DNA from 2 places in the Enterococcus faecium genome. Region 2 is predicted to be linked to the other one. Evidence: riboswitches for the same ligand, from Rfam matches in the RefSeq annotation. Region 2 holds a riboswitch; the other holds the start of a gene.
What was found. A riboswitch is a leader RNA that binds a small molecule or an ion and turns the genes downstream of it on or off. The one in region 2 is predicted to bind preQ1.

Region 1 (6,205 bases), 1.1 Mb from region 2:
CGATTACTGCATCTTCTGGCGATTGTATTCCTTTTACGATAACTGGAAGATGGGTGATTTCTTTGATTGTTTTGATGTCATCTGGTGTCAAGCCTTGTTTTGCAGCTGCATAAATTTCTGCGATTCCTTTTCCTTCGCCATTACCACTTGCACTTTGTTCGCTATACGCAGCTAAGTTAGGCATTGGTAATGGAAATTGGAATTGATTGATGACGTCTTCTTCACGGTAACCACCGAGCGTTGAATCTGCCGTTAAAATGATAGCTTTAGCCCCTGCTTCTACTGCTTTGTTCAAAATGAACTCATTGAATCTGTCGTCTTTACTCATATATAATTGGAAAAACTGCGGTGCGCCTGGCGCTGCATCGGCTGCGTCTTTGATTGTCGTATTTGCATAAGTGCTGATGGAAAAGATTGATCCAGCAGCAGCTACTCCTTTAGCTGTATCAGCTTCCCCTTTTTCATGTGCCAATCCTTGGGCCGCTGATGGCGCTTGGATAATCGGTGTATCTAATTCAATTCCGAAAACAGATGTATGCAAATCGGCTGAGTCGATTCCGCGTAATATCCGTGGCATGATTTTCTTTGTATTAAAAGAAGTCGTATTTTCTTTCATCGTCCACTCATCTTCAGAACCACCGCGAATATAGCCAAAAGCTCCTGCTTCCATGCGCTCTTTTACACGACCTTCTAGTTAGGCAATGTTTACAATATCGATTGGATGTTCTTCATTACTTGTATGATAAGTCATAGTAGATCCTTCTTTCATCTTCTTGATTACATATAAATCATACTAAACTTACAAAAAGTAAGCAAACATTTACTCTCAGATACTTTTATCGCTATTCTTTCCAAATAAATCGACTTACAAGCTGATCTACTTCTTGGTTTTCATGAAGCATACTATGAGAGGCATTTTCACCTGTCACTACTTTTTCCTCTATTTCATTTCCGCGTTGCTTCAACAACGCATAGACCGCTAATGCACTGTTTAACGGTACTGTTCCATCACTCAAGTCTGTTTCATCTAGTTGACCAGCAATCAAGAAAAATCGAGTGGTTATAGGAATATTACCGATCATTTGCTGGTAATCTTGATAGCGGTTAGAAACGACAGCAGGCCCCTTTGCTAACTCATCTGTCAGAGACTGCGCACTATCATCGACAAAATCATTAAAAGGCGCGCCAATTGCTGTTAATGTCTGAACTTGTGGCAATGACGTATCCTGTCCATACGTTCCTAAATAGCGTAGTGCACTAACTCCTCCCATGGAATGCCCCACTATGTTGACTTTATCTATGCCGTAGTTTTCTTTCAGATACAAAAGACAAGTTTTGATCCATTCTGCTTGATTCCACTCGTTATTTTTATTATCTTCAAACAATACTTGGACCATCGGATTGTCTGCTTTTCCAGACAAATCTCCTGTTGCTTGTATTTGTCCATCTGTTCCTACTGTTAAAACCAATTCTTTTACTGCTTGCTGATTTTTTTCCAAACGCCGCAACATCCCTTTAAAGGAATTTTCTGTCCCGCTGTAGCCGTGGAAAAAAAGTGTTGGAATAGTGGTTTTTTCTATCACTTTACTGGATTCTGCCGTTTTTTCTTTATCAGAAACTTCAGTAGTATTTATCTTCGTCGTCTGGCAACCACTTAACGCAAACAAACTGATAAGGACTAAAGCTGCTGCAGTTGCACGTTTGCATAAATTTTTGATTGGTTCTGTCATACACCTCTTCCTTTCCATATAGAAAAAAGAAAGACTTGAAAGGCCAATCATATGATCGACATTTCAAGTCTCTTTATTAATCGATTTTATCTACTTGATCGAAATCAAGTTCTGTACTGGTTTCACGTCCAAACATATCGATGTTGACTTTCAATTTTTCTTTTTCTCCGTCAACTTCTGTTACTTGTCCTTCTAATCCAGCAAATGCGCCTTCGATGATTTTCACGACTTCGCCAACTTCTACTTCTAGATCATTTTGTCGCAGGCTCATACCGATAGAACGCAAGATATGATTGACTTCTTCTGGAAGTAATGGTGCTGGTTTGCTTCCGGCTCCGTGTGAACCAACGAATCCTGTCACACCAGGTGTGTTGCGGACAACATACCATGAAGCGTCTGTCATGATCATTTCAACAAGTACGTATCCTGGGAATGTTTTATGAACGATTTCTTTTTCTTTCCCATTTTTGACTTCAGTTTCTTTTTCTTCAGGAACAACGACACGGAAAATAAAGTCGGCCATTTTCATACTTTGCGCACGAGATTCGATATTTGCTTTTACTTTGTTTTCATATCCTGAATATGTATGCAAGACATACCAGTTTTTTTCAAAAGATTCCATTGAAGGCTCCTCATTTCATTGTAAAATAAAAAAACCTCAGTACACCCGAAGTTTTTCTTTCGCTTCATTATAGCACTAAAAGTACGTTGTGGCTAGCGAGTTATTTTAAAATCCAGCCAAATAAGCTTTGGATGGCTGTATCCATTACGTAAAACATCAATCCGAAAATAATAGAAGTTTCGATGACTACTAACGTATCTTTACGGAGTTGTTTTCTGCTTGGCCAAGTTACTTGTTTGATTTCATCTTTTACGCTTTTTAGAAATTTCATGAGACAACCTCCCTTGCTACTGTTTATTTCGTTTCTTTATGTAATGTATATTGATTACAATATTTACAAAACTTATTGATTTCCAAACGTTCGCCGCTTTTTCCTTCACTGACTGATTTTGTGTAGTTGCGAGACCCACAAACGGAACAAGCGAGTGCTGCTTTTTTCTTTGCCATTTACTTCTGCCCCCTTGCTGAGAATCAGACTTATACTTCATAACAGTATCACGTAACTTTTTACTTGTCAATTTGTGAAATAAACTATCTATTGTTTTGGATAAAATTATGATATGATTAATTTGAAATTAAGCTAAAATGAGACAATTGGAGGTATAGCGATGCTATTAAAAACACTTGTATATAAGAAAAAAGATCTGACAACCGTTACAGAGACTAGTACATTAGAAGAAGCATTAAAAATTTTAGAAACTTCCGGATACCGTTGTGTGCCGATCTTAGATTCTTCAGGTAATATTTTCCGTGGAAACATTTACAAAATGCATATCTATCGTCATAAAGCAAATGGCGGTGATATGACGCTTCCTGTCACTCATCTTTTGAAAAACGCTACAAAGTTCATTTACCTGGATACTTCTTTCTTCAAAGTATTCTTTACGATCAAAGAGCTTCCTTATATTGCTGTCCTTGACAGTGAAAATCATTTTTATGGTATTTTGACACATAGTACGTTGCTTAATATGCTCTCTCAATCTTGGAGCGTAGAACAAGGAAGCTATGTACTGACAATTGCTTCCACAGGAAAGCAAGGAGATTTGGCTGCTATTGCAAAAATCATTTCAAAACACAGCAGCATTGCCAGCTGTATTACTCTTGATATCGAAAAAGACGAATACATTCGACGTACATTGATCACGCTACCGGCTAACACTGAAGCGAAAGTATGTGAAACGATCGTCAACCACTTAGAGAAAAAGAATTATAAAGTGGTAGAAATTGAAAATTTGCAAAACCAAGAAGCATAATCAAAAAGCGAAAAAAGAAAACAGCTAATCTGCTTTCTTTTTTCGCTTTTTATAATTAGACACGCTTTTCAAAATCAAGCGCGCGATCTAAATAATACATCAATGGTGCTGAAACAGCCATGACGATAAACTCACTTAATGCAAGCGTGCCATAGGTTGTCCAAAATGCTTGGCCACCTGTTGGAACTAACATATAAGCAATCAGTCCCATGCTGATGGTAAAGAAGATCGTGTTCAATACTAAACGCATCTTTACATTTTTCACTTTGTTTTGCAATAAAGCTGTCAGGCCTAAAGAAAGCAATGTTTGGCCGCCACCAAAAACCACATCCATGATACCAAAACCAAAGAAGGCATTATAGACGATGACCCCGCCTAAAACTCCCCAAAGCAATTTACGGTTAAAGACAACTAAATGATTCAAACTTTCTGAAATACGAAACTGGATCGGCCCTGAGGATACAGGCGCAACTAAAATAGTTAACGCTAGATAAAGAGCCATGATGATGCCATTTACAACGATTACGGATAACCGTTGTCTGCTTTTCGTTTTTTGCATTTTCTCTCCTCTTTTCTCCTAGTTTTTTTAACGCGGGATGGTTGATGAACCGCGGTTATGTGAAACAAACAATAATTATAACAGACTTTTCATTTATTTCAATCCGTCTTATCTGCTTTTAAAAAAGCAAAAGCTTAAACAATGTAAACGTTTGCTAAAAATCGTGGGATATGGTATAAAGTAAGTGTAAGGGGTCATAAGAATTCCCAGTAAAGCAGACGAAGTAGGATCTGCAAGAACAGAATTGTTGTGAAACTTAAATAAATAAAAAAGGATGTGGGAATTTGAGCAACCTCTTACTAGAGAACGGTCTAGCAAGCAGCTGAAGATCTAAGTGGACATGCCGAACCTTGGAACTTCTCCTTACGTAAGTAATGGATCATGCGCTTGCTAGGCTTTTTTGTGTTTTTCGGTCTTCGGACCTTTTTCATTTTCCTAGACTTCTGCTATAATAACCAAGAATTAATTTTGTAACAGATTTTTTTGAAAAAACAAGTTTCTTTCATTCAAAAAATAGAAAAAGCTTGCTAATTATTGGTTAACCAGCAAACAGGAGTATTAAAATATCTTGTTTTATTGAATAGCAGGAGGAAATCATGAAATTCCATTATCATATATTGATCAATCCATCGGCAGGCAGCGGAAATGGCTATAAAGTAGCAGAAAGAATTTTACCGGTATTAAAAAATAAGCATATTGACTATACACTTCATTATAGTGAATACAAAGGACACGATGCTGAGATTGCTGAAACTTTGGCAAAAGAAACATTGATTCCTTGGATAGAAGAAGAACAGAAAACAATCGATACTTTCCCCCTTTTGATCATCGTAGGAGGTGACGGCACCTTACATCAGGTACTTGATACTTTCTATCAGATGGAAGTAGAATTCCCAGTTGCTTATATTCCAGCAGGTTCTGGAGATGATTTTGCTCGAGGGGCAGGCCTTCCAAAAAATCCCAAAAAAGGACTTCAGCTGATTTTAGCAGCTCAATCACCAGAAAAAGTCCACATAATGGCTTATGAAGAAAAAATAAGTGAAAAAAAAGGAATAGCTGTTAATAATTTCGGTATAGGATTAGATGCAGCTATCGTCCATGCGACAAATCATTCTTCCACAAAAAAGCGATTGAACAAATACAACTTAGGATCATTTTCGTATTTATTCTCTATTCTCCGTGCTTTATTCACTCAAAAAGGATTTCCAATTCTGGTAGATGCAGGAGGAAAACAATTAAGTTTTTCAAACGCATTTTTATGTACAGCAACGAAGCATCCTTTTTTTGGCGGAGGAATCGCGATTGTTCCAACTGCTGATGCGTCTAAACCAGTCATTGATTTTGTCGTGGTCGAACGAATCAATTTCTTTAAAATCTTGTGGCTCATTCTTTTACTTATACAGAAAAAACAATTGAAATCGAAATATTTCCATCACTACACAACAAACAGATTACGTATCGTTTCAACAACACCGCAACATGGTCAAGAAGATGGAGAAGAAATGGAAAAACGACCTTTTGATATCACAATAACCACAACTAAACAGTTGTTTTGGTGTTAATAAAAGAGGTTTTGTCAGAAGCTACATCTGGAACACCGTTTATTCGGAAAAAAGGACTGTGACACGACTTTTGTCACAGTCCTTTTTTTACTATGCAGTTAATTCTTTGCCCAATTGGGTTGCCATCGATAGTTTCTTTCTTTACCCAAAATAAATTGGATCATTGAAAACACCGCAGCAAAAGCAACTAAGACACAACCATTGAACCAAAAAGATTCTGCAAATGTTTGATTGTAACTGAGTGTTTCACTGATCAAGTTATTATTTTGAACAAACCAATATGTTGGTGTGAATGCCGCTATTTTGCTAACCATTTCTGGCAAGTATTCTGCTGGTACAAACACCCCACCGATAAAGCAACTGCCTGTGATAAAAATATCTTTGATCCCACCGCTGGTTTCTGAGTTTTTTACCAATGAAGTGATACAAGCCGAAAAGCTAATGATCGGCAATAAAAACAAGAAAGTATTTAAAATATG
Region 2 (6,205 bases):
TTACAAAGAATGGTACAAGAAAAGATCATCCTTGAAAAAGGAAAGCTAACAATAACTAGCATCATATAAGAGCTTTTAAGGATAGAACAGTAGAATAGGAATCTATGGGCAAGTCCTCTCGTATAAATAAAATAGGAGGGAAGTAGCAGCATATTTTTCATAAAGTGGCTCTCTTTCTTCATTTTTACTTTGGTTGCTCCTATTTGAAAATTCGAGCACACTCAAATACAATAAAAAGAAATGGCAAGGGAGAGGATTAGATGAAAAAAGAAGAAAAAATCGCGATTTTACAAGAGATTATCCGAATTAAATCAGTGAATGGAAACGAAGGTGAAGTAGCAGCCTATTTGAATAAGCTTTTGGCAAAGCATGACATAACAGGAGAGATTGTTTCTTACAGAGATGGTAGAGATAATTTGATTGCTCGTTACCAAAAGGGCCAATCAGGAAAAGTGTTAGGCCTATCTGGGCATATGGATGTCGTGGCGGCTGGTGATGAATCGTCTTGGACCTATGCACCCTTTGCAGCAGAAATCCATGGGAACCGTTTGTACGGACGTGGTGCTACAGATATGAAGAATGGCTTGGCAGCAATGGTGATTGCCATGATCGAACTGAAAGAGTCAGGAAAACCATTTAACGGAACAGTCAAATTATTAGCCACTGTCGGAGAAGAAGTGGGTGAACTAGGTGGGGAACAGCTCACGAAAGCAGGCTATGTAGATGACTTAGATGCCTTGATCATCGGAGAGCCAACCAATTACAGTTTGATGTATACGCACATGGGATCAATCAACTATACAGTCACCTCGCACGGAAAAGAAGCGCATAGCTCTATGCCAGACCAAGGTTATAATGCAATCAATCACCTAAATGAATTCATTACGAAAGCAAATGCTGAAATGAATCACCTCGCTGAAACAATCGAGAATCCTGTCCTAGGAAAAACAATCCATAATGTTACATTGATCAGTGGCGGGAATCAAGTCAACAGCATCCCAAGCCATGCGCAGCTCCAAGGGAACATTCGATCGATTCCAGAATACCCAAATGATAAAATCATTGCATTGCTGCAATCAATCGTCAATGAATTGAATCAAGAGACAGACTATCATTTGGAATTGATGATCGATTACAACAAAATACCTGTCAAAGCTGATCCAGATTCTCCTTTGATTCATTGCATTCAGCAACAATTCAGCCAGCCATTACCTTTAGTTGGAGCGGCAGCAACAACGGATGCAGCCGAATTTACGAAAGCTAACCATTCCTTCGACTTTGTCGTCTTTGGGCCTGGTGTCGTTACTTTGCCTCATCAAGTAGATGAGTATGTTGAAATCGATAATTATTTGGATATGATCGAAAAATATCAAGGAATTATTTTATCCTACTTAGCGTAAGATTTTTTTAATAAATGAAAAAACAGAGCCAGATTAGCATTATTTTGCTAATCCAGCTCTGTTTATTCAGCCTATTTTTCTTTTTGAATATATCAAGCGTTGTGGCAACATAGTGATGACTAATGAAACAACGACGATAGACAAAAAGCGATCAAGGTAGTCTGTACCCGCCTGTACCAAGATCACACTTGTTGTCTGACTTAAACCTAACCCATGTAATAGCTGAACGATCATACTGGATCCTGAGGAGGTGATCCCGCCAAATAACTGAACGGTAATGATCGAAGAAACGATCGTTCCAGGTACCGACAAAATCAAAGCGAGTAATAACAGTTTCAAGCTGTTTTTATCTTTGCCGAGATATCTTGGCAAAATCAATCCAGCAAGCAAGCCTGTGAGAATTTGGATTGGCGAATAATACAGAGAAAAAATATCTGTAGTCACTCCACTTAAAATACCGCTGGACAATCCTGTCAGCATTCCTGGTATGGGACCAAGTAACGCGCCAGCAAAAATCGTTCCAATAGAGTCTAGATAGACTGGCAAACGAAGCCATAAAGCAATCGTTCCTCCAACATAATTGATCCCAATACACAAAGCCATCATTGTAAGTACGCGAGTTGCCATCTTGTTTTTATTCATTTTGTTAGCCCATCTTTAACCTTTCCAAATCTTTCATAATCGTTTCTTCTTGTGCATTTAAAAGAACGGTTAAAAACTTTTGGAAAAAAAGACGAGTATCTACTTTTGTCATAATTTTACTGTTAGCAGATTTCTGCCAAAATTCATAACGATCAACCAATGTTTGTCCGCGACTTATTCCTTGAGTTTCTACAGCAGTGAAGCTTTTAAAGCCTTCACAGATGGACTCATCGATAAAATAAGCAACAGCTAATGGATCATTGATGACACATCCTAAGATTCTTTCTTGTTTCCAGTGAAAGTCAAAATAAAAACGAGTGATCGCTTTTAGATACTCTCCCTCTTCAGGATTCATTTGGCAGCAATATTCAAGGATAGTCGGTGTCAAGACGATTTCTCTTGTCACATCTAACCCAACCATTTCTATCGGTTGTTTGAGCTTTTCGAATACATAAGAAGCTGCTTCAGGATCACACCAGTAATTGTATTCAGCAACTGGTGAACAGTTACCATGGCTTTTGTAAGTTCCGCCCATTGAGACAAAACGATCCATATGTTTCCCAACAGATGGGCTGTTTTTCAAAGCAGAAGCGATATTGGTCAAAGGCCCCAAAGCAATGACTGATGTATCTGTTTTTTCTTTGAAATAATCAGTCAGAAAATCAACTGCATGGAGCGATTCTGCCTGTTTGGCTAAGACCATCGGGAAATTTGTGTCCCCTAATCCATCCAACCCATGAGTGTCTTGCGCACTAATGAAAGGTTGCTTCAAAGGTTTTTCCATTCCTTGATAAACAGGGATATCTAAACGATCACAGCGCTCCAAACATTTCAGCACATTCTGCGTACCGATATCTACAGGGACATTCCCGCAAACGACGGTAATAGCAACTACTTCGATATCAGGGGATTTGACAGCTAGTGATAAAGCTAAAGTGTCGTCGATCCCTGGATCGCAATCAATAATTACTTTACGCATTATTTCCAATCTCCTTTCTTTAGAGATACTTAGTTTTTTATTCTGGGAAGTTTCCGAACCAGTCCAAGACGAGTGTCTTGTTTATAATGCACGAAATTAGTATACTGGCTTTTATTGTGAATGTAAATGCTCTCTTACAAGTAAATCTATTGAGAAGAACTTTAAGTAAATGATACAATGAAAAAGAAATGGAATTTACGTGTGCCGAAGAAAAAGAATCCTATTGATCGGTATATTGTATAATAAATAGATTATAGTTTGGCAGAAAGCGGCGGGTGTACGATGGTTATTTTTTATTTCATTCTTATTCTGATATTTATAGGAATCAGTTACCATTTTCTTTCTTATTTTTATGCAAAGAAATTAGTAAGAGCGGGGGTACAGAGAGGCTATGACTGGTATGAAGAAACTGGGCACCGCTTGATGGATCCTGCTGCAGTCACGTCAGTAGAAAAAAAGCGACAAAAATTAGAAGAAGAGTGTGAAAGCTTCTGGGAACAAGGAATACCAAAAACGATCAAAAGTTATGACGGGTTGAAACTAGCTGGACAGATGTTACTCCAACCAACTCAGCAGAATAAATGGGTCATTTGTGTACATGATTATCGAAGTACAGGGAAAAGAGATATGTCTCATATAGGTAAAAGATATGCAGAGAAAGGATTCAACGTTCTTATACCCGATTTACGTGCGCATGGAGAAAGTGAAGGAGAAATCATCGGAATGGGATGGCTAGACCGGCTAGATTTAATTGCATGGATCCAACTCATCTTAGATGAACAACCAGATGCATCCATTATTTTGCACGGCGGTTCGATGGGCGCTTCTACGATTATGATGGCAAGTGGTGAAAAGCTTCCATCTGCAGTCAAAGGATTTATCTTAGACAGCGGATATGTTTCTGTTTATGCGGAATTTCGGTATATGTTAAGTAAAATCACGGTCTTTCCTAAAAAAATGATCATGAGATATGCGAATCACTATGCTCAGAAATACGCAGGTTATTCTTTAAAGCAAGCATCAGCTACAAGACAGCTTGGTAGTAACCATTTGCCTTTGTTAGTCATCCATGGTGAAAGAGATCATTTTGTTCCTACAGAAGCAGCATACACGATTCAAAACGCTACGGCAGGGGATAAAGCATTACTGCTTGTTCCAGAAGCAGAACATTTGGAAGCATCGATGAAAGATCCGAAAACCTATTGGACAGTGATTTTTTCATTTATTGAACAAAGAATAACGATGGATTGATTTTCTCTTCCTTTTTGTAAGCAACACGAGGATAAATAATTGTTTATAGACCATGAGACTGTTAAAATAAGGTAGGAATAAAAAAATATCAGTTATTTGAGGAGTGCGGCATATGGAAATCAAAGAGGAAAAAAATCGTCTTGCTTTATTCAATGATGAGCAACAAGAAATCGGAGAAATGACATGGTCGGATGCGGGGCCAGACATCATGATCATTGACCATACATTTGTCGATCCAGCATATCGTGGTCAAAAATTAGCTGAAAAGCTAGTGTATACTGGAGTAGAACTAGCAAGACGAGAGGGGAAAAAGATTATCCCTTTATGCCCTTACGCAAAAAAAGAGTTTGAGAAGAAACCAGAGTATCATGACGTCTTACGCCAATCATAATAATAACAGCTGAAAGATTTGCACTTTCAGCTGTTTTTCCATTTATATAGAGTTGTCACGGAGTTTTATCTATGATAAAGTTAAAGAGACGATATCTTTTGGGAAGGAGGCTGCTATATGTATAATTTAATTTTGGGAATCGTGATCGTTTTATCGATTGTTATGGTCATTGCGATTATGATGCAGCCAAGCAAGCAAAATAGTGCAGCGAGTGCATTTACCGGCGGTGCGGATCAACTATTCGGCAAACAAAAAGCTCGCGGCTTTGAAGCTGTCATGCAGCGATCAACTGCAGTCATGGGAGCTGTCTGGATGATCTTATTATTTGTCCTAGCATTTTTATCTTCGAAGTAGTCGAATAAGCCTCTCGCACAACGGCGGGCGGCTTTTTTTATTGCAAAGAGAACGCTTAAGAAGAAGTTATGAAAGAAACTATGGTAAAATGAGGCGAAAGAGGTGAAACGAGTGAAACAATTACCAAAACCCCTTTATGCAAAACATGGAAAACGAGCAGTTTTGCTGCTTCATGCGTACTCAGGAAGTCCAAATGATGTCCGGATGCTCGCACGGTTTTTAGAAAAAGCAGATTATACAGTCTATGCGCCGCTATTTAAAGGACATGGAACGATGGAGCCATATGATATCTTGCAAGAAAAAGCAGAAAGCTGGTGGGCAGATACTAAAAAAGCTATCCATTTTTTACAGTCTGAACAGTTTTCTGATATTGCCGTATTGGGATTATCGATGGGTGGCATCTTTGCTGTACGGGCACTAGAAGAAGAATCAGTAATTGGCGGCGGTTTTTTCTGTTCGCCCCTGTCTCCTGTAGAAACAAACGTGCCTGAAAATTTTGAAAAATATGTACGTCAAGTGCTGAAGATAGCAGGCAAATCAGAAAAAGAAATCAATGAAAAAGCTGTGTCTTACCGCTCGTTAGCTGAACATCAATTAATGGATATACAAGACCAAGCAGCAATCGCAGAAAGTAGACTATCAGATATCCAACAGCCAATATTTTTAGCTCAAGCTGGGAAAGATGAAATGATCGACCCAAATGGTGTATTTGAAACGGCACGCAAATTGAGCCGCCAACGAGTGACACTTCAATGGTATCCTGAAAGCGGTCATGTGATTACAGTTGGCACAGCAAGACGCGAATTAGAAAAAGACGTGTTGGAATTTTTAGAAAAATTACCTTGGAATGAGGAATAAATATGACAAAAGAAACAATAAAAGAGAAAATTCTCTTTTTCATGGAAAGCAGTCGCAAACGTAGTTTTTCTATGGAAGAAATCGCTGAAGGTCTAGGCTTTCAAAAAAGCGATGATTTTAAATTACTAGTACAAACGATTGCTCAAATGGAAAGAGAACAGAGTATCGTTTTCAATAAAAAAGGAAAAGTCAAACTTCCTTTAAAACCGATCTTGGTCGAAGGGACATTTCGGGCAAATGAACGAGGATTTGGATTTGTAACGATTGATCCCGAAGAAGATGATATCTATATCCCGAAAGAAGCGACTGGCTTTGCAATGGATGGGGATA

Region 1: another riboswitch for preQ1. It lies ahead of PYW34_RS10600 (QueT transporter family protein); the one in region 2 lies ahead of PYW34_RS03405 (nucleoside hydrolase).

Annotation. Positions count from the first base shown of each region.
Region 1 covers NZ_CP118955.1:2,167,556-2,173,760, forward strand. Annotated here, with positions in the region: partial or broken gene PYW34_RS10570 (lactate oxidase) at 1-751, opposite strand, end outside; gene PYW34_RS10575 (alpha/beta fold hydrolase) at 843-1,730, opposite strand; gene nusG (transcription termination/antitermination protein NusG) at 1,807-2,352, opposite strand; gene secE (preprotein translocase subunit SecE) at 2,453-2,623, opposite strand; gene rpmG (50S ribosomal protein L33) at 2,647-2,799, opposite strand; gene cbpA (cyclic di-AMP binding protein CbpA) at 2,961-3,605, shown strand; gene PYW34_RS10600 (QueT transporter family protein) at 3,661-4,164, opposite strand; PreQ1 riboswitch class I at 4,177-4,223, opposite strand; gene PYW34_RS10605 (diacylglycerol/lipid kinase family protein) at 4,761-5,726, shown strand; gene PYW34_RS10610 (ABC transporter permease) at 5,825-6,205, opposite strand, start outside.
Region 2 covers NZ_CP118955.1:728,799-735,003, forward strand. Annotated here, with positions in the region: gene PYW34_RS03395 (ArgE/DapE family deacylase) at 261-1,400, shown strand; gene PYW34_RS03400 (ECF transporter S component) at 1,467-2,042, opposite strand; gene PYW34_RS03405 (nucleoside hydrolase) at 2,047-3,021, opposite strand; PreQ1 riboswitch class I at 3,045-3,089, opposite strand; gene PYW34_RS03410 (alpha/beta hydrolase) at 3,304-4,272, shown strand; gene PYW34_RS03415 (GNAT family N-acetyltransferase) at 4,385-4,663, shown strand; gene secG (preprotein translocase subunit SecG) at 4,781-5,017, shown strand; gene PYW34_RS03425 (alpha/beta hydrolase) at 5,120-5,875, shown strand; gene rnr (ribonuclease R) at 5,878-6,205, shown strand, end outside.